3 regions of the Azospirillum sp. UENF 312511 genome follow, and region 3 is predicted to be linked to each of the others. Evidence: riboswitches for the same ligand, from Rfam matches in the RefSeq annotation. Region 3 holds a riboswitch; each other region holds the start of a gene.

Region 1 (6,069 bases), on a different contig from region 3:
GATGTCGTAACCCCGGTAATGCAGATCGTTGCCGGACTTGCCGACGGTGCAGAGCGCGGTGTTGCCGGCGGTGACACCCGAAAGGGCCACGGATTTCTTGGGCTTGAAGGGGGGAAGCGCTGCCGTCTCGGGCGCGGTCATGGACATCGGGTGGTTCCCTGTTCGAGATCTGCCTGTCGGCGGACGGCAGGCCTGTCCGACCCGTCGTCTACCGACACGCGCATCATCGGAACGGAACCCCGCGCCGGGAATGGCTGAAAAGGTGGAGATTTGCCGAGGGGAACTTGCAAATTGGCAAAATTTGCGAAGACCGCGTCCGGATGTCGGCGCGCTCCACCGACTTCAGGGCGTCGCCGTGCCGGGCGCTTGCAGACGGTCGAAGGCGGCCCAGACGCCATCCGCCCCGTCCCACTGGCCGCTGGTCGCACCCTTGGAATATTCGGTGGCGCGCTGCTCGAAGAAGTTGGCGTGCTCGACCCCGTTCAGGATCTCCACCAGCCAGGGCAGCGGGTGCGGCTTCACCGGTTCGTAGCCGCCATCCACCGGCTTGAAATAGCCGTAGAGGGTCGGCAGGCGCAATTGCGTCAGCCGCCAATCGGCGATGTAGTGGACATAGGCGCGGATGTCCTCCGGCGTCATGCCCTCCACCGCACCCAGGCCGAAGGCCAGGTCGATGAAGCGCTCCTCCAGCCTGACCATGGTGCGGCAGACGTCCAGGATGTCGTCGCGCACCGCGGGTGTCATGGCGCCAGTCTCGCGGTTCCATTCGTGGAACAGCCGGATGATGCCCTCGCAGTGCAGGCTCTCGTCGCGCACCGACCAGGTGACGATCTGGCCCATCCCCTTCATCTTGTTGTGGCGCGGGAAGTTCAGCAGCATGGCGAAGCTGGCGAACAGGGCCATCCCTTCGGTGAAGGCGCCGAACATCGCCAGGGTGCGCGACACGTCGGCCACCGTGCCGACGCCGAAGCTGTGCATGTAGTCGGCCTTGTCGCGCATCTCCGCATAGTCGCGGAAGGCGGCGAACTCGGTCTCCGGCATCCCGATGGTGGTCAGCAGCAGGGCGTAGGCGTCGATGTGCACCGTCTCCATGTTGGTGAAGGCGGCCATCATCATCTGCACTTCCAGCGGCTGGAAGATCGGCATGTAGCGCTTCAGGTAATTGTCGCTGACCTCCACGTCGCTCTGGGTGAAGAAGCGGAAGATCTGGGTCAGCAGGTTGCGCTCGCCGTTGGTGACGCGGTCGGAGGTCCAGTCCTTGATGTCCTCGCCCAGCGGCACCTCCTCGCCCATCCAGTGGACCTGCTGCTGCTTCTTCCAGTAGGCGTAGGCCCAGGGGTAGCGCGAGACGTTGTAGGCGACCGAGCCCTGCAACAGGCCGACGCGGCCGGTGCCGATCAGGCTGACCGGGTTGATGTGGAGAAGCGAGCTCATGCGAACGGGTCCGTGATGGCGGGGGGACGGGCGGCGGTCGGGAAGGCCGGCGATCACTGGCAGGCGAGGCATTCCTCGTAATCGGTGCGCGACGTTGCCTGCATCTCCGTCATGCCCGTCACCCGGTCCTTGCCGGCGAAGGCGGCGCGCTGCACCGACTTGGAGCGGCAATAGTAGAGGCTCTTCAGGCCCTTCTCCCAGGCGGTCCAGTGCAGCATGTGCAGGTCCCACTTGTCGATGTCGCCCGCGAGGTAGAGGTTGATCGACTGGCTCTGGCAGATGAAGGGGGTGCGGTCGGCGGCGAACTCGATGATCCAGCGCTGGTCGATCTCGAAGGCGGTGCGGAAGACCGACTTCTCATCGTCGCTCAGCAGGTCAAGATGCTGGACCGAGCCCTCATGCTCGATGATCGACTGCCAGACCTCCGGCCGGTCGGCGCCCTTGGCGGCCAGCAGCCTTTCCAGATGCGGGTTGCGCACGCTGATCGAGCCGGACAGCGTCTTGTGGGTGTAGACGTTGGCCGGGATCGGCTCGATGCAGGCGCTGGTGCCGCCGCAGATGATGCTGATGGAGGCGGTCGGCGCGATCGCCAGCTTGTGGCTGAAGCGCGCCTTGATCCCGCGCTCGGCGGCGTCCGGGCAGGCGCCGCGCTCCTCGGCCAGCAGGACCGAGGCGGCGTCGGCGTCGCGGCGGATCTTGCGGAAGAAGCGCAGGTTCCACACCTTGGCCATGGCGCTCTCGAAGGGAATGCCGCGCGCCTGGAGGAAGGAGTGGAAACCCATCACCCCCAGCCCGACCGAGCGTTCGCGCATCGCCGAATAGACGGCGTTCTCCATCCCCTCGGGCGCCTCCTCGATGAAGCGGGTTAGCACGTTGTCGAGGAAGCGCAGCACGTCCTCGACCAGCCCCGCCTCGCCGTTCCACTCATCCCAGGTCTCCAGGTTCATCGAGGCGAGGCAGCACACCGCCGTGCGCTCCTTGCCCAGATGGTCCTTGCCGGTCGGCAGGGTGATCTCGCTGCACAGGTTGGAGGTGGAGACGCGCAGGCCGAGGTCGCGCTGGTGCTTGGGCAGGGCGCGGTTCACCGTGTCGCCGAACAGCAGGTACGGCTCGCCGGTCTGCATGCGGGCTTCCAGGATCTTCTGCCAGACCTGACGGGCGTTGACGTGCTTCAGGACGGCGCCGGTCTTGGGGCTGATCAGCGCGAAGGGCCTGTCGTCGCGCACCGCCTGCATGAAAGCGTCGGTGACGATGACGGCGTGGTGCAGGTTCAGGCTCTTGCGGTTGAAGTCGCCCGACGACTTGCGGATCTCCAGGAATTCCTCGATCTCCGGGTGGTGGATGTCGAGGTAGACGGCGGCAGAGCCGCGCCGCAACGAGCCCTGGCTGATCGCCAGCGTCAGGCTGTCCATCACGCGGATGAAGGGAATGATGCCAGACGTGCTGCCGCAGCCCTTCACCGGCTCGCCGATGGAGCGCACCCCGCCCCAATAGGTGCCGATGCCACCACCGTTGGAGGCCAGCCGGACGTTCTCGTTCCAGATGTCGACGATCCCGTCGAGCGAATCGGACACCGCGTTGAGGAAGCAGGAGATCGGCAGGCCGCGCGTGGTGCCGCCGTTGCTGAGAACCGGCGTGGCCGGCATGAACCACAGGCGGGAAATCGCGTCGTACAGGCGCTGGGCGTGCGCCGCGTCGTCGGCATAGGCCGCGGCGACGCGGGCGAACAGGTCCTGATAGCTTTCCCCCGGCAACAGGTAACGGTCGTCCAGCGTCGCCTTGCCAAAGGCGGTCAGCAGGGCGTCCCGGCTGCGGTCGATGCGGATGACGGAGGAATCGGGCGGCGTCCAGCGCTCCGCCGGGGCACGGCCGCCGGACCGCTCGGGCGTCCGCCGGGGCAGCGTCAGCAGGTTTCCGTGACGGTCGAAGCCGTTGGCGAAGTCCTGGGCAAGGTCTTGAGCGAGCGCCGGCATCCGTGATCCCTTGTTCTTGTGCGGCGGGAAGGCACGGGAGCACGACTTGCGCAAACGCGGACGGGAACGCCGCGCGGGGGCAAGCGCACCACCGGGACACCCCGCCCGTGGACGTTCATTCGGTTACGGCAGGTCTCCTGGCTCACGGGTCACGGCGGCTCCGTCCGGCCTTCCCGGTGCCGTCGTCCCGAACCGGGATGGGCACCAGTGACGCTGAAACGACGAAGCCGCTCTCCGCTCACAGTTGCGGGGGCAGCGCCGGCTTTGCCGCGATCCCCCGTTCGGGGTGGCGACGCACCGGCTTCCCTCTTAGCCCTAGATATTGGATATCCAGAGAACCGTAACGCAAGATGAAGTAGCGGGAAGCCCGCAGTCTGTCAAGCCATACGGATGGCGGGGGCTACCTCCTCAGGGCCGGCGCGGAGGTTGGGCAAGCCACCGCCATGGGTCACCGCCCGCTCCGGCGCAGCCTCAGCCGAGGCAGCCGACCCGGTCGGTTCGCCGCCAATCGTCGATGATGGAGGCGTCACCCGCCAGCTTGGCGACCGTGTCCACCGCGTAAGTGCTGAGGGTAATCCGCTGCCCCCTCATGATGGTTGCCGACCCCGATTGCGGCAGCCGCCCGTCCTTTGTCCAACGCAACCGTTCCCGGGCGGTGATGCCCAACGCCTCCTCGATCTGACGGGGAGAGAAAGGGCGTTTCGCGATCCGCTCGATCGCACCGTCAAGGCCGGCCAGGGCTGCCGGAACGGTCGCCACGGCCTCGGGCTTTGGCGCAAGCGTCAGGACGTGGGCGTGCGCCGGTCCTTCGAGCGGTCCAAGCCGCTTCAGCGCCGAACGGATGCGCCGGCGCAACTCCCGTTCACGCGCCCTCAGGCCGAAGCATTCCTCCAGGCAACGCTGATGAGACACCGCCACCGTCCGCCCGCAAAGATGGATGTCCAGAAAACGACTTTCCCAAACGCCGGCGCCATCGGCAACCATGCTGCGGGTCCTCGATCAAACCGGAGGCTGGGCCACCGGATAAGGTTCGAACCGGCTGAGGCTTTCGTCAACCGTCACGGTGCGTCCGATCGGCGGAAAGGCGCGTTGCGGGCAGGATGGACGCTCACAGACCTTGCAACCGGCCCCGATCGGCGTGGCGGCGTCGGGATCGCCCAGCGCCAGCCCACGGGAATAGATCAGCCGGCCGGCGTGCTGGATGTCGCAACCGAGTCCGATCGCGAAGCTCTTCGACGGCGCGCCGTAACCGCTGCGGCCATGGACCACCGTGCGGGCGATCCACAGATAGGCCCGCCCGTCCGGCATCCGCGCCAACTGGGTCAGCAGACGACCGGGCGTCGAGAAGGCCTCGTAGACGTTCCACAGCGGGCAGGTTCCGCCGACACGGGAAAAGTGGAAGCTGGTGGCGGACTGGCGCTTCGACATGTTGCCGGCGCGATCGACCCGGACGAAGAAGAAGGGAACGCCCGGCATCCCCGGCCGCTGGAGGGTGCTCAGCCGGTGGCAGACGGTCTCGAAGCCGGTGCCGAAGCGCTGTCCCAGCAACTCAATGTCGTAGGCCACGGCCTCCGCCGTCTCCTGAAAGGCGCGGTAGGGCATGACCACGGCGCCGGCGTAATAGTTGGCAAGCCCGATGCGGGCGAGCGAGCGGGCCTGCGGGCCGGAGAAGCGTCCCTCCTCGACCAGCCGGAGCAGGAGGGCCGGTTCCTGGTGGAAGGCGAGCTGGGTCGCCATCTGGAAGGCGCGGCGGCCAGGCTCCAGCGACCGGGCGATCCGCAACGTCCGGGCATCGCCGTCATACTGGCGCAGCGCGCCCTCCGGCATGGCCGTGTCGTCGGTCACCAGCGTGCGGATGCCGTGGCGGTCCGCCAGCAGCCGTTCCAGCCCGCGGTCCACCGCCCCGATCTCCAAACCGGCCTCGCCGAACAGCCGTTCCGCCGCGTCGTCCAGCGCGGTGATGTGGTTGTGATGGCGGTAGAAGAAGTCGCGCACCTCTTCGTAGGGCATCGGCGGCGGCAGCCCGCTGTCCGGCCCGGCTGGGACGATCCCCGAGGCGAGCGCATCCAGCCGTTCCGCGAGCCCGCGCCCGCGCCGGTGCAGCGCCACCAGCGCCCGGCCGACCGCCGGCATGTTGGTGGCGAGCGCCTTGATCTCGGCCATGGCGATGGTCTCGCCGGTTCCGGCCTCCGACAGCGCCTCGCGCAGATCGGCGACCAGCCGGGCTTCCTCGTCCTCCGAGAAGATCTGGACGTCGATGCCGAAGGCGGCGTTGATCCGCAGCAGCAGCGGCACCGTCAGAGGCCGCTGGTTGCGTTCGAGCTGGTTCAGATAGCTCGGCGAAATCTCCAGGATGCGGGCCAGGGCTGTCTGGGTCAGCCCCCGCTCCTCGCGCAGCCGCTGCAGCCGCACCCCCATGAACGCCTTGGCCATACCAGGAATCCCATTTGCAAAATTCGCCGACTCACTGAAAACACCTTGCTAATCTTGGCAATGTCAGCGGTCATCCAAACAAGCGGTCTGCGTATATTGCAAAGGACGCGGCTACCAGGCAAGTTCCGCCATCAGCAGCTTCAGGGTGCAAAGACACGGGGGCAAGCGGCGTCCGGCCCCTTGCCCCCGTGCGGACCACGTCAGGCGATGGTGGCGCGCAGGGTCCTGG
Region 2 (6,069 bases), on a different contig from region 3:
CAATGTCCCGACCATTGGCGAGGCCCGGACGGAAATCCGCCTCCACTCACTGTCTGGCGACCCGGCGGAACTGGTCGTCGATCCCTGGCCCTTCGCTGCCGACCATGTCGAGGTGGTCTGCGAGGGACGGCTCCTGCGCGGCCGTTTCACCGACGAGCGAGCGATGCGTCAGGCGCTGGATAGTGCGGAGACCGTCACCATCCCAACGGTGTTGAGGCACCCGTAACGCCGATTCCCCGCTCGGGCTGGAGCCTTATGGAGTGTTCGGCGTGATGGGTGCGCCGACCCGCAACAGGTTGCCGTCCGGATCGATGTGGGCAAACTCGCGCAGGCCATAGGGCGTGGCGGCGATCGCGGTCAGGCGGCCATCGACTTCGGCGGCCTGCCATGCCGCATGCAACGCGTCAACGTCGTCGACGTAGAGATAGCAGGCCGCAACCGAGCGTGCTGGGTCCAGGTCGGGAACCCGCGCCAGGTGGAGGCTCACGCTGCCCCAGGCAAGAAACCCGTAAATGGGATCGGCGGCCGCTTCCTCGTAAGCGGTCGCCTCGAAACCAAGACGCCGGTAGTGGGCGAGCGCCGCACGGACATCCCGGACTGGCAAAATCGGTGCTACCCTCGCGAACTGAACAGCCATTGCCCTTTTCCCTCCAGTCTCCAACCACAGTCCATGATGCAGAAGCAGCGCGGCGGACCACAAGCTTGAGGAGGCTGATCGGTAGGGGTTCGAAAGCGGCATTGTGGCGAAAGGAGAACTTGGCGCTTCGCTTCCGTTCGTTCGTCGATTGGCGGGTGCCCGCACAGGGCGGTGCTGCAACATCACCCCAATGTGAAGGCTTCGTGCACGGCGGATTGGACGGAGCCGCCGAGGACCGCACCACCACCCGCTACATGGATCCAGTCGCCGATCGTCACGGCTCCAACCGCATGGCGCGGCGTCGGCATCGGCGCATGGTGTTGCCAGCTGTCGCTGCCCGGATCATAGCTTTCCATCTGCCCGAACACTTTTGCCTGCCGCGGTACCCCGCCGTTGAGAATTCCGCCTTCTCCCCCCATGGCGAAGAGGCGGTCACGGTAAACGACAAGCCCATGGCCCGACCGGGCCGTCGGCAACGGCGCCCGCATCTCCCATGTGTCCCGATCCGGGAGGTAAACGTGGTGCAGATCGGTGTTGTACTCGAACGTGTTGAAGCGGCCGCCAACGACGTGGATCGCGCCGGCATGAACAACGCACCCGACATGATCGCGCGCCCCCGGGAGCGGTTTGCGGGCCGACCAGCGATCGGTCTTTGGGTCATAGACTTCGTGCCAACCGACGCTCGCCCGTTCGCTGGCCGGCTCCGATGCGCCACCGATCAGATGAATGGCGCCATCGAGTACCACAGCCGCCGCCGCACCGCGGGGGCGTGGCAGTGGCGCAATGGGGGTCCAGGCGTTGGTGGTCACATCGTAGGCGTAGGCGTTCGTATCGGACCGCCGGTTTTGCTCGATGAACCCGCCAAGCGCGTAGACGCGGCCGGCTTCTGCGGCGACCGCGACATGGTTGGCGCCACGCGGCAAGGCAGCGCCCTCATACCAGAGGTCGGCCACCGGGGTATAGATGTGGTGGTAGGCACGATTGACGGCACCTTCGCCATAGCCGCCCACGACATGCATCCGTGCCGCACTGACGGTGGCCCAGGCCATTTCGCTGCGCGGGATTGGAAGCGCGGCGCGGCTGACCCAACGACCTGGCGGGCCGGCGGGAGCTGGACTGTCGAAGACACGTTGCGCTTCCTGATCCGGCGTCAGATGGTGCGGCATGCCACCTTGGAGGCGAGCATAGGGGTCTGCGGCGGGCCGCAACTCCGGCAAGGGCGATTGCGCGTGTGACAATGGCACCCGGACAGCACCAAGCGCCAAAGCTCCAGCACTTGCGCCAAGGAATGTCCTGCGATCCATGTGACCTCGCTTTCTGCCTGTGTTGTCATGATGACCCCGGTTTCGCCATGGAGGCCCACCGCTTTGCACTGTTCGCAGATTTGCAGGATCATCGTTCCTGATTTCAGCCGTTTTAGCCATCGACCAGAACGCCCATCCATATAACGTGCGCGTCCAACACCTTGGAGCGCGTGGTTGCAGGCGGATGCACACATGAACACCATCCCTCCCACCGCAGAAAGCCAGTTTCCCTTTCCAAACGGACGGGAAACCCGCTGCCTTGAGATGATTTTCCCCGAGCAGGCCAACCATTACGGCACGCTGTTCGGAGGCACGGCCCTCAGCCTCATGGGAAAGGCCGCCTTCATCACCGCCAGCCGCGCCGCCCGCCATGCGGTCGTGATGGCCTCCTCAGAGCGGATCACATTCCACACCCCCGTCATGGTCGGCCAACTGGCCGACTTGGTCGGACGGGTCGACACGGTCGGGAAACGGTCGATGACCGTCCATGTCTCCCTCGTCGCCGAGACTTTGGCGTCCGGGGAGCGCCGGCTGGCTGCCGAGGGATGGTTCGTCCTGGTCGCCGTCGACGGTCAGGGGCGGCCGGTTCCAGTCCCGGCCTTCCAAGACATCCAGCACGGCACGCAGCAGGGATGATCCGGAAAGCCCCCGGCGCGACGACTGGGAAAGACGAGGGTGGACACCGTGAAGCCTTGAGGCCTCCGACCGAAGCCAGCCGCAGGAAGTCCGGATGCGCTTGATGCCGTTATCGTCGCAACAACGGTGACGCTCGGCGTATAGAAACATAAAGGTGTCTTTATGTCTCTCTTGACAGGATTGCGGCGTTGCGGTTGGATCGCGACGTCATGGTTCTGCCGGTTCCGCTCGGGGCCGGGAGCTAAGAGGGAAGCCGGTGCCGCCAGATCCGATGGCCAGTCCGGCGCTGCCCCCGCAACTGTAAGCGGAGAGTCGTTTCGTCGCCTCAGCGCCACTGGTGCCTCGTTGGGCACCGGGAAGGCCGGACGGAATGGTGCCGACCCGCGAGCCAGGAGACCTGCCGTGACCGTTCGTTCGTCCTCGGGCGGGGTGTCCCGGTGGTCGCGTGGGCCGTGTCCAGCGTCTGTCGCTGGTCTCCTCTCGTGCGCCCGCCTGGTTTCCGTTCCCGGACGTCCTTATTACGACACCGATCCGCTGGCCGAGCGCTTGGCCGGACAGGGGAGAACCATGTCGATCGTCTTCTGCAGGCTCGGTTCCCCGTGCATGGGACCACGCCGCGACGTGAGCCGAGAGCGGCGTTGGGCATCCGTCGGGCCTGGACGAACGACACCGCCAAGGCCGCCTGCCGGCCTTCGATCACCCTTCCGCTTGTGGAGAACCCGTCTTGGCTGGCTGCGGCACCTATGTGATCACCGTCCGGGGGTTTGTCGCCCCTTTCCAAATCGGGGTTTACGCCCACGAACGTGGCCGCCGTCAGCGCTTGCGCATCGATGTGCGGCTGGTCGTCGAACGCGGCCGACCGCGTTTCCCCGACGACGTGGCGACCGTCCTGTCCTACGAAGGGTTGGTCCTGGCGTTGGAGAAGCTGGCCGACGGGCCGCACACCCAGCTCTTGGAATGCCTGGCGGACCGCATCGGCGACCTCTGCCTTGCCGACCAGCGCGTCGTCGAGGCCGAGGTGTCCATCGAGAAGCCCAACGTGCTCCCGCAGATCGATTCGGCCGGGGTAACCATCACCTACCGGCGGGACGACGCCGTTCAAGCCGCGCCGGGAGCGCTGTCATGACCGCCTCTCTGTCCGCACCGCCGTCGATCAGCTTCGAATTCATTCCGTCGAAGACGGAGAGGATGGAGCAGGGCCTGTGGCAGTCGATCCGGCGGCTGGCCCCATTGGCTCCAATCTTCATGTCGGTGACCCACGGGGCCGGCGGTTCGACCCGCGAACGCACCCACGCCACCGTCTGCCGAATCCAGGACGAGACCGGCCTTCCGGCGGCAGTGCATGTCACCTGCGTCGGCGCGACGCGGGACGAGATCGACGCCATCGCCCACAGCTACTGGAATGCCGGCATCCGCCATCTGGTGGCACTGCGCGGTGACCCGTCGGACATGCCCGGCGGCAGCGGGCGTTGCGAACCGTCTCCCGGCGGCTACGCCTACGCCGCCAATCTGGTGGCGGGAATGAGGCGCATCGCCGATTTCGAGATCTCGGTCGCCGCCTATCCAGAGTCCCACCCGGAAGCGCCAAGCGCGCAGTTCGACCTGGACAACCTGAAGCGCAAGGTGGACGCTGGGGCGACTCGTGCCATCACCCACTTCTTCTTCGACAACGACGTTTATTTCCGTTTTCTCGACCGCTGCGCCGCGGCGGGCATCCATGTGCCGGTGATTCCCGGCATCCTGCCGATCACCAACGTCGCCCGTGCCGTGGAATTTGCTGCCAAATGCGGCGCCTCGATGCCGGCCAGGCTGGTCGAAACCTTCGAAGGGTTGGACGACGACCCCGAGACCCGCAGGCTCGTCGCCGCGACGGTGGCGGCGGAGCAGTGTCAGGCCCTTCAGGCTCAGGGCGTCCGGGATTTCCACTTCCACACCCTGAACCGTTCCGACATCACCCTCGCCACCTGCCACATGCTGGGGATAAGGGCCGCGGTTCCGGCACCGTGATCGCCACACGCGCCACGGCTACGCCGCCTTCGGCGCGTAGCCGTGGCGCTCGTTGAGGATGCGCAGCAGGTCTACCGCCGCCTCGCTGATGACGGTGCCCGGCGGGAAGATCGCCGTGGCGCCGGCGGCGTAGAGCGCGTCGTAATCCTGCGGCGGCACCACGCCGCCGACCACGATCAGGATGTCGCCGGCCCCGTGACGCTCCAGCTCCGCCTTCAACTGCGGCACCAGCGTCAGATGGCCTGCCGCCAGCGAGCTGACGCCGACGATGTGGCAGTCGTTCTCCACCGCCTGCCGCGCGGCCTCCTCCGGCGTCTGGAACAGCGGCCCGACGTCCACGTCGAAGCCCAAGTCGGCGAAGGCGGTGGCGATCACCTTCTGGCCGCGGTCGTGGCCGTCCTGGCCCATCTTCGCCACCATAATGCGCGGGCGGCGGCCATCCCGCTCGGCGAACTCCGCCACCAGCGCCCGCACCCTGGCGATGGCGTCGGACTGCCGCCCCACCTCGCCGGCGTAGATGCCGGTGATGGTGCGGATCTCGGCCTTGTGACGGCCATACACCTTTTCCAGCGCGTCGGAGATCTCGCCGACCGTGGCGCGGGCGCGGATGGCGTCCACCGACAGGGCCAGCAGGTTGCCGTCGCCGGCGGCCGCCGCGTTGGTCAAGGCCTCCAGCGTCTGGCGGCAGCGGATGGGATCGCGCTCGGCGCGCAGCCGTTCGAGCTGGGCGATCTGCTGGGCGCGGACGGCGGAGTTGTCCACCTTCAGCACCTCGATGGCCTCCTCCTGCTCCAGCCGGTACTTGTTGACGCCGACGACGGTCTGGCGGCCGGAATCGATGCGGGCCTGGGTGCGGGCGGCGGCCTCCTCGACGCGCATTTTGGGGATGCCGGTCTCGATCGCCTTCGCCATGCCGCCGGTCTCCTCGACCTCGCGGATGTGGCCCCAGGCGCGGGCGGCCAGTTCGCGGGTCAGCCGCTCGACGTAATAGCTGCCGCCCCAGGGGTCGATCACCCGGCAGGTACCGCTCTCCTGCTGGAGGAAAAGCTGGGTGTTGCGGGCGATGCGCGCGGAGAAGTCGGTCGGCAGCGCCAGGGCCTCGTCGAGCGCGTTGGTGTGAAGCGACTGGGTGTGGCCCTGCGTGGAGGCCATCGCCTCGATGCAGGTGCGCGTCACGTTGTTGAAGACGTCCTGCGCCGTCAGGCTCCAGCCCGAGGTCTGGGAATGGGTGCGCAGCGACAGCGACTTGTCGCTCTTCGGGGCGAACTCCTTGATCAGCTTGGCCCACAGCATGCGGCCGGCGCGCATTTTGGCGACTTCCATGAAGAAGTTCATGCCGATCGCCCAGAAGAAGGACAGGCGCGGCGCGAACTGGTCGATGGTCAGCCCGGCGGCCAGCCCGGCACGCGCGTACTCCACGCCGTCGGCCAGCGTGTAGGCCAGTTCCAGGTCGGCGGTCGCCCCCGCCTCCTGCAGGTGATAGCC
Region 3 (6,069 bases):
TGCGCTTCTTGTCCTTGGTGATGCCCTGGACGGCCAACGCGGCGGCGGAGTTCGGCACGTCGGCGATGACGTCCACGTTGCCGGCGTCGATCCACTCGCGCGCCGTGTTGGCGGCGATGTCGGCCTTGTTCTGGTGATCGGCGACGACGATCTCGATCGGCGCGCCGGCGATCTTGCCGCCGAACTCCTCGGCCGCCAGACGGGCGGCGATGGCCGAACCCTCGCCGGCGAGGTCAGCGTAGATGCCGGACCGGTCGTTCATCACGCCGATCTTGATCACGTTGTTGGAGACCTGGGCGTGCGCGGCCCCGGCGGTCAGCGCCAGCAATGCGGTCCCGCACAGCAACGTCTTGAGCATTTCGAACTCCCTTCGATTGGCTTTGTTTTGCGTGTTTTCGGCAGAGGGGGTGACTTGGTCAGACACCCAGATAGGTGTGCAGCTTGTCCATGTTCTGGGCGAGCTGGTCGTTGGGGATCATGTCGACGACATGGCCTTCCTCCATCACGTAATGGCGGTCGGCGATGGTCGCGGCGAAGCGGAAATTCTGCTCCACCAGCACGATGGTGAAGCCGCGCTGCTTCAGCTTGCGCACCGCCACCCCGATCTGCTCGATGATGACGGGGGCAAGCCCCTCGGTCGGCTCGTCGAGCAGGATCAGGTCGGCGCCGGTGCGCAGGATGCGCGCGATGGCCAGCATCTGCTGCTCGCCGCCCGACAGGCGCGTGCCCTGGGTGGTGCCGCGGCCCTGCAGGTTCGGGAACAGCTCGTAGATCTGCGGCACGGTCATGCCGCCCGACTTCACCACCGGCGGCAGCATCAGGTTCTCGTCCACGCTGAGCGAGGCGAAGATGCCGCGCTCCTCCGGCACGTAGCCGATGCCGAGGCGGGGAATCTTGTGCTGCGCCATGCCGATCAGCTCCTTGCCCTGGAAGCGGATCGAGCCGTTGCGCTTGCCGACGATGCCCATGATCGAGCGCATGGTCGTCGTCTTGCCGGCGCCGTTGCGGCCGAGCAGGGTCACCACTTCGCCCTGGCGCACGTCGATGTTGACGCCGTGCAGCACGTGGCTCTCGCCGTAGAAGGCCTGGAGGTCGCGGATCTCCAGCATCGCGGTCTTCACGGTCGCGCCGTCAGGCATGGCCCACCTCACCCGTCCCCATGTAGGCTTCCATGACCTGCGGGTTGCGCGATACGACGTCGTATGCGCCCTCCGCCAGGATTTCGCCGCGGCGAAGCACGGTGATGGTGTCCGACAGGTGGGCGACGACCGACAGGTTGTGCTCCACCATCAGGATGGTGCGGTCGGCGGAGACGCGCTTGATCAGGGCGGCGGTGCCTTCGATGTCCTCGTGGCCCATGCCGGCCAGCGGCTCGTCGAGCAGCATCACCTCCGGGTCGAGCGCCAGCGTGGTGGCGATCTCCAGCGCGCGCTTGCGGCCGTAGGGCAGCTCGGCGGCGGTGTGGCCGGCCCAGGGGGTCAGGTTTACCGCCTCGATCAGTTCCTCGGCGCGGTCGTGCAGGTCGTGCAGGCTGGCCTCCGGCTTCCAGAAATGGAAGCTGGTGCCGCGCGGGCGCTGCAGCGCGACGCGGACATTCTCCAGCACGCTGAGGTGCGGGAAGACCGCGGAAATCTGGAACGACCGCACCATGCCGAGCAGCGCCACGTCGGCGGGCTTCATGGCGGTGATGTCGCGTCCCTTGTAGAGGATCTGGCCGCGCGTCGGCGTCAGGAACTTGGTCAGCAGATTGAAGACCGTGCTCTTGCCGGCGCCGTTCGGGCCGATCAGCGCGTGGATGGTGCCGCGGCGGACCTGGAGATTCACCTCCTTCACCGCGATGAAGCCCTTGAACTCCTTCGAGAGTCCACGCGCTTCCAGAATGATGTCGTCGGCCATGGGTGCCGTTTTTCCCTCCCTGTTCGTCCGCGTCGTCTGCCGGTCCGCGTTTTTGGTTAGGCTGATATAAGCACAGAACATGCCAACTGCGGAAGATTCGAACAAGCCCTTGAAATCGTTTATTTCCCCCTATGAGACTGTGGGTGCCCCATACCGTCCGGAGTGTCAGCTTTCCAGACAGACTGTACCGATCTTCCGACACACCAACGGCGGCAAGGGCGGAGCGCTCCGGGTTCGGCGGCACGGTTTCCGGGCGCCAAATGGCCGCTTGCAAATCGGGGGTCCGCCTGCAATTCTGCGCCTCCGACGGTGCCCCGGCCGCCGTGAAGGCGCGGGGATAATAGGGAATGCGGTGCGGACCCGGATGGGGTCCAAGGCCGCGGCTGCCCCCGCAACTGTGTGCGGCGAGTCGGCCTCCGGACATGCCACGGGCCGACAGGCCGGGAAGGCGGGAGGCGCGACGACGACCCGCAAGCCAGGAAACCTGCCGCCGGACCGACACTCATCTAATCCGCCGGGTGTGGCGGAGACAAGGAAGCCAGATCATGACCACCGGCCCGCTGACCGCCGGAAAGACCCCGGCCACCGTCATCACTGGCTTTCTCGGCGCCGGGAAGACGACGCTGATCCGCAGCCTGCTGGAGCAGGCCGGCGGGCGTCGTCTGGCGCTGATCATCAACGAGTTCGGCGATGTCGGCATCGACGGCGAGATCCTGCGCGCCTGCGGCGATCCGACCTGCACCGAGGACGACGTGATCGAGCTGGCGAACGGCTGCCTGTGCTGCACCGTCGCCGACGATTTCGTCCCGGCCATCGAGAAGCTGCTGTCCCGCCCGCAGCCGCCGGAACACATCATCATCGAGACCAGCGGCCTCGCCCTGCCGAAGCCGCTCGTCCAGGCCTTCCACTGGCCGGCGATCAAGACCCGGGTGACGGTGGACGGGGTGGTCGCGGTGGTCGACGCCGCCGCCGCCGCGGAGGGCCGCTTCGCCCCCGATCCGGCGGCTTTGGCCGCCCAGGCCGCCGAGGCCGGGCAGCTCGACCACGAGACCCCGGTGGAGGAGGTGTTCGAGGACCAGCTCCTCTGCGCCGATCTGATCGTGGTGAACAAGACCGATCTGGTGGATGCCGCCGATCTGGCCAAGGTCGAGGACCTGATCCGCGCCGCCATGGCCGAGGGCGGCATGGCTGAGGGCGGGGCTGGGCGCGAGGCCAAGATCCTGCGCGCCAGCAACGGCAAGGTCGATCCGGTGGTTCTGCTGGGCGTCGGCGCCGGGGCCGAGGACGACCTCGCCAACCGCCCCAGCCACCATGACGAGGAGGAGGGCCACGACCACGACGACTTCACCAGCTTCGTCGTGGAACTCGGCCCGCAGCCCGACCCGGCGGCGCTGACGAAGACGCTGGAGCGGGTCGCCGCCGCCCATGGCGTGCTGCGCCTGAAAGGTTTCATCGACGTGCCGGGCAAGCCGATGCGCCTTCTGGTGCAGGGCGTGGGAACGCGCATCCAGACCCATTTCGACCGCTTCTGGAAGCCCGACGAGCCGCGCCGCAGCCGTCTGGTGGTGATCGGCGAGACGGGCCTGGACCGTGACGCCGTGACCGCGGCGCTGGGGTGATTTTTAGCCTTCACAACCCTCTCCCCTCTGGGGAGAGGGTGGCCCGCAGGGCCGGTGAGGGGGTTGCGCTTACGCCGGGCGTTCCGCCACGCGCAACCCCCTCACCCTAACCCTCTCCCCAGAGGGGAGAGGGGATTTTCGTAAAGCACTTTCGCCATGCACCTACTCGCCGCCCGCCAGGAAGACCTCGACGCCGGCCCCCAGGCCGTGGACCTGGGGCAGAGCCCGGCGGACCTCGTCGTCCTGTCCTTCTCCGACAGCGACCTGACAGCGCTTGCCGCCTGCTGGAAGCGCCACCGTGACGAGTTGCCCACCCTGCGGCTGGCGAATCTCGCGCGGCTGGGGCACCCGCTGTCAGTGGACCTTTACGTCGAGTCCGTGATCCGCAAGGCGAAGCTGGTCGTTCTGCGGCTGCTCGGCGGGGCGGGCTACTGGCGCTACGGGCTGGACCATGTCGCCGCCGCCTGCCGGGAGTCCGGGGTGGCGCTGGCCGTGCTGCCCGGCTGCGCCCAGCCGAACCCCGCCCTGGAGGGCTACGGCACCGTTCCGGCCGAGGCGGCGCAACGGCTGTGGCGTGGATTCACCGAAGGCGGGCCGGACAACATGGCCAACCTGCTGGCCTACGCCGCCACGCTGGCCGGGCAGGACCGCCCTTGGCGCGAACCGGCGCCGGTGCCGCGCTTTGGCGTCTATGAGGGCTGGTCCGGCCACGTCACCGGCCCCTGCGCGCCGGTCGTATTCTACCGCTCCCACCTGCTGGCCAGCGACCTGGAGCCGGTGCACGCGCTGTGCGACGCGCTGGCCGCGCGCGGCCTCGCCCCGCTGCCGCTGTTCGTGGCGAGCCTGAAGGAACCGGACTGCGCCGCCTGGATGCGCGCCACCCTGACCGCCCGCAACGCCGCCGTCGTGATGAACCTGACCGGCTTCTCGGCGGCGCGCGAGGACGGGTCGCCACTGGAAGCCAACGGCACGCCGGTGCTTCAGGCCGTGCTGTCCACCACGCCCGAGGAGGGCTGGCGCGGCTCCGCCCGCGGCATGGGGCCATCCGACCTCGCCATGAACGTTGTGCTGCCGGAGATGGACGGGCGCATCCTGACCCGTGCCATCGCCTTCAAGGCCGAAGGGGCGCTGGACCCCGACCTGGAGTTCGCTCCGACGCTGATCCGCCCGGTGCCCGACCGGGTGGCCTTCGCCGCCGATCTGGCCGCCGCCTGGGTGCGGCTGGGCGCCACGCCGCGGGCCGAGCGCAAGCTGGCGCTGGTGCTGTCCGACTATCCGGGGCCGGGCGGCGGCATCGGCCATGCGGTCGGCCTCGACACCCCGGCGAGCGTCGTCGGCATCCTGGAGCGGCTGCGCGCCGAGGGCTACGCGCTGGACGGGCTTCCCGCCGGCCCCGCCGCCCTGATGGAGGCGCTGACCGGCGGCGCCACCGCCCTGCTGAGCCTGGACGACTACCGCCGCCTCGCCCCCGCCGAGGCCCGCGCCCGCATCACAGAATGCTGGGGCGACGAGCAGGCCGACCCGCTGGCTGACGGCACCATCTTCCGCTTCACCGTGCTGACCTGCGGCAACGCCACTATCGCGGTGCAGCCGAGCCGCGGCCACGGTCCGCTGACCACCACCCAGCACCACGACCCGGAGACGCCGCCCAGCCACGGCTACTTCGCCTTCCACCTCTGGCTCCGCCATGTCCTGGGCATCCACGCGCTGGTGCAGGTGGGCGCGCACGGGACGCTGGAATGGCTGCCGGGCAAGGCCGTCGCCCTGTCCGCCGACTGCTGGCCGGAGATCGTCGCCGGTCCCCTGCCCTGCCTCTACCCCTTCATCGTCAACAACCCCGGAGAGGGGGTGCAGGCGCGCCGCCGGTTGGGCGCGGTCCTGATCGGCCACCTGACCCCGCCGCCGGTCGAGGCCGGGCTGCACGGCGACCTCGCTGCACTTGAAACGGCCATCGACGAATATTCGATGGCGACCGGGCTGGACCCGCGGCGGCTGGGCACGCTGCGCCAGACCATCCTCGATCTGGCCTGGACATCCGGCGTCGCCGCCGACTGCAACCTGCGGCCCGACGACGATCCCGACGCCATCCTCAGCCGCCTCGACGCCCATCTCTGCGACATCAAGGAAATGCAAATCCGCGACGGTCTGCACGTCTTCGGCACCACGCCGGAGCCGGAGCGCCGCGCCCGCCTGCTCGCCGCCGTCGCGCGCTTCGCCACGGCCGAGGACGTCGCCCCGGCGCTGGACGCCTGCGGCGAGGCGGAGATGGCCGCCCTGCTGGCCGGGCTGGACGGGCGCTTCGTGAAGCCCGGCCCCGGCGGCTCCCCCGCGCGGGGGCGGGCGGATACGCTGCCCACCGGGCGGAACCTCTACGCGCTCGACCCACGCGGCGTGCCGACGCCGACCGCCTGGACGCTGGGCTGGCAGGCGGCGGACGCGCTGATCACCCGCTACCTGCAGGACCACGGCGACTGGCCGAAGCGGCTGGTGGTCGATTGCTGGGGCACACCGGCCATGCGCACCGGCGGCGACGAACTGGCCCAGGCCATGGCCC

The links. Region 3 has a riboswitch for cobalamin ahead of cobW (cobalamin biosynthesis protein CobW). Riboswitches for the same ligand answer to the same signal wherever they lie in the genome.
Region 1: another riboswitch for cobalamin. It lies ahead of ACWPN7_RS28620 (ribonucleoside-diphosphate reductase subunit alpha); the one in region 3 lies ahead of cobW (cobalamin biosynthesis protein CobW).
Region 2: another riboswitch for cobalamin. It lies ahead of ACWPN7_RS28575 (dihydroneopterin aldolase); the one in region 3 lies ahead of cobW (cobalamin biosynthesis protein CobW).

What each region holds. Positions count from the first base shown of each region.
Region 1 covers NZ_JBSNCG010000005.1:41,790-47,858, reverse strand. Annotated here, with positions in the region: gene prpC (bifunctional 2-methylcitrate synthase/citrate synthase) at 1-147, opposite strand, end outside; gene ACWPN7_RS28625 (ribonucleotide-diphosphate reductase subunit beta) at 343-1,434, opposite strand; gene ACWPN7_RS28620 (ribonucleoside-diphosphate reductase subunit alpha) at 1,488-3,407, opposite strand; cobalamin riboswitch at 3,518-3,765, opposite strand; gene ACWPN7_RS28615 (hypothetical protein) at 3,879-4,391, opposite strand; gene ACWPN7_RS28610 (short-chain fatty acyl-CoA regulator family protein) at 4,407-5,840, opposite strand; gene metE (5-methyltetrahydropteroyltriglutamate--homocysteine S-methyltransferase) at 6,041-6,069, opposite strand, start outside.
Region 2 covers NZ_JBSNCG010000005.1:28,696-34,764, forward strand. Annotated here, with positions in the region: gene ACWPN7_RS28555 (DUF3891 family protein) at 1-226, shown strand, start outside; gene ACWPN7_RS28560 (bleomycin resistance protein) at 254-637, opposite strand; gene ACWPN7_RS28565 (Kelch repeat-containing protein) at 820-1,803, opposite strand; gene ACWPN7_RS28570 (acyl-CoA thioesterase) at 2,206-2,577, shown strand; cobalamin riboswitch at 2,776-2,996, shown strand; gene ACWPN7_RS28575 (dihydroneopterin aldolase) at 3,323-3,703, shown strand; gene metF (methylenetetrahydrofolate reductase [NAD(P)H]) at 3,700-4,584, shown strand; gene scpA (methylmalonyl-CoA mutase) at 4,603-6,069, opposite strand, start outside.
Region 3 covers NZ_JBSNCG010000001.1:638,465-644,533, reverse strand. Annotated here, with positions in the region: gene ACWPN7_RS02870 (ABC transporter substrate-binding protein) at 1-358, opposite strand, end outside; gene ACWPN7_RS02865 (ABC transporter ATP-binding protein) at 417-1,139, opposite strand; gene ACWPN7_RS02860 (ABC transporter ATP-binding protein) at 1,132-1,896, opposite strand; cobalamin riboswitch at 2,187-2,402, shown strand; gene cobW (cobalamin biosynthesis protein CobW) at 2,442-3,515, shown strand; gene cobN (cobaltochelatase subunit CobN) at 3,672-6,069, shown strand, end outside.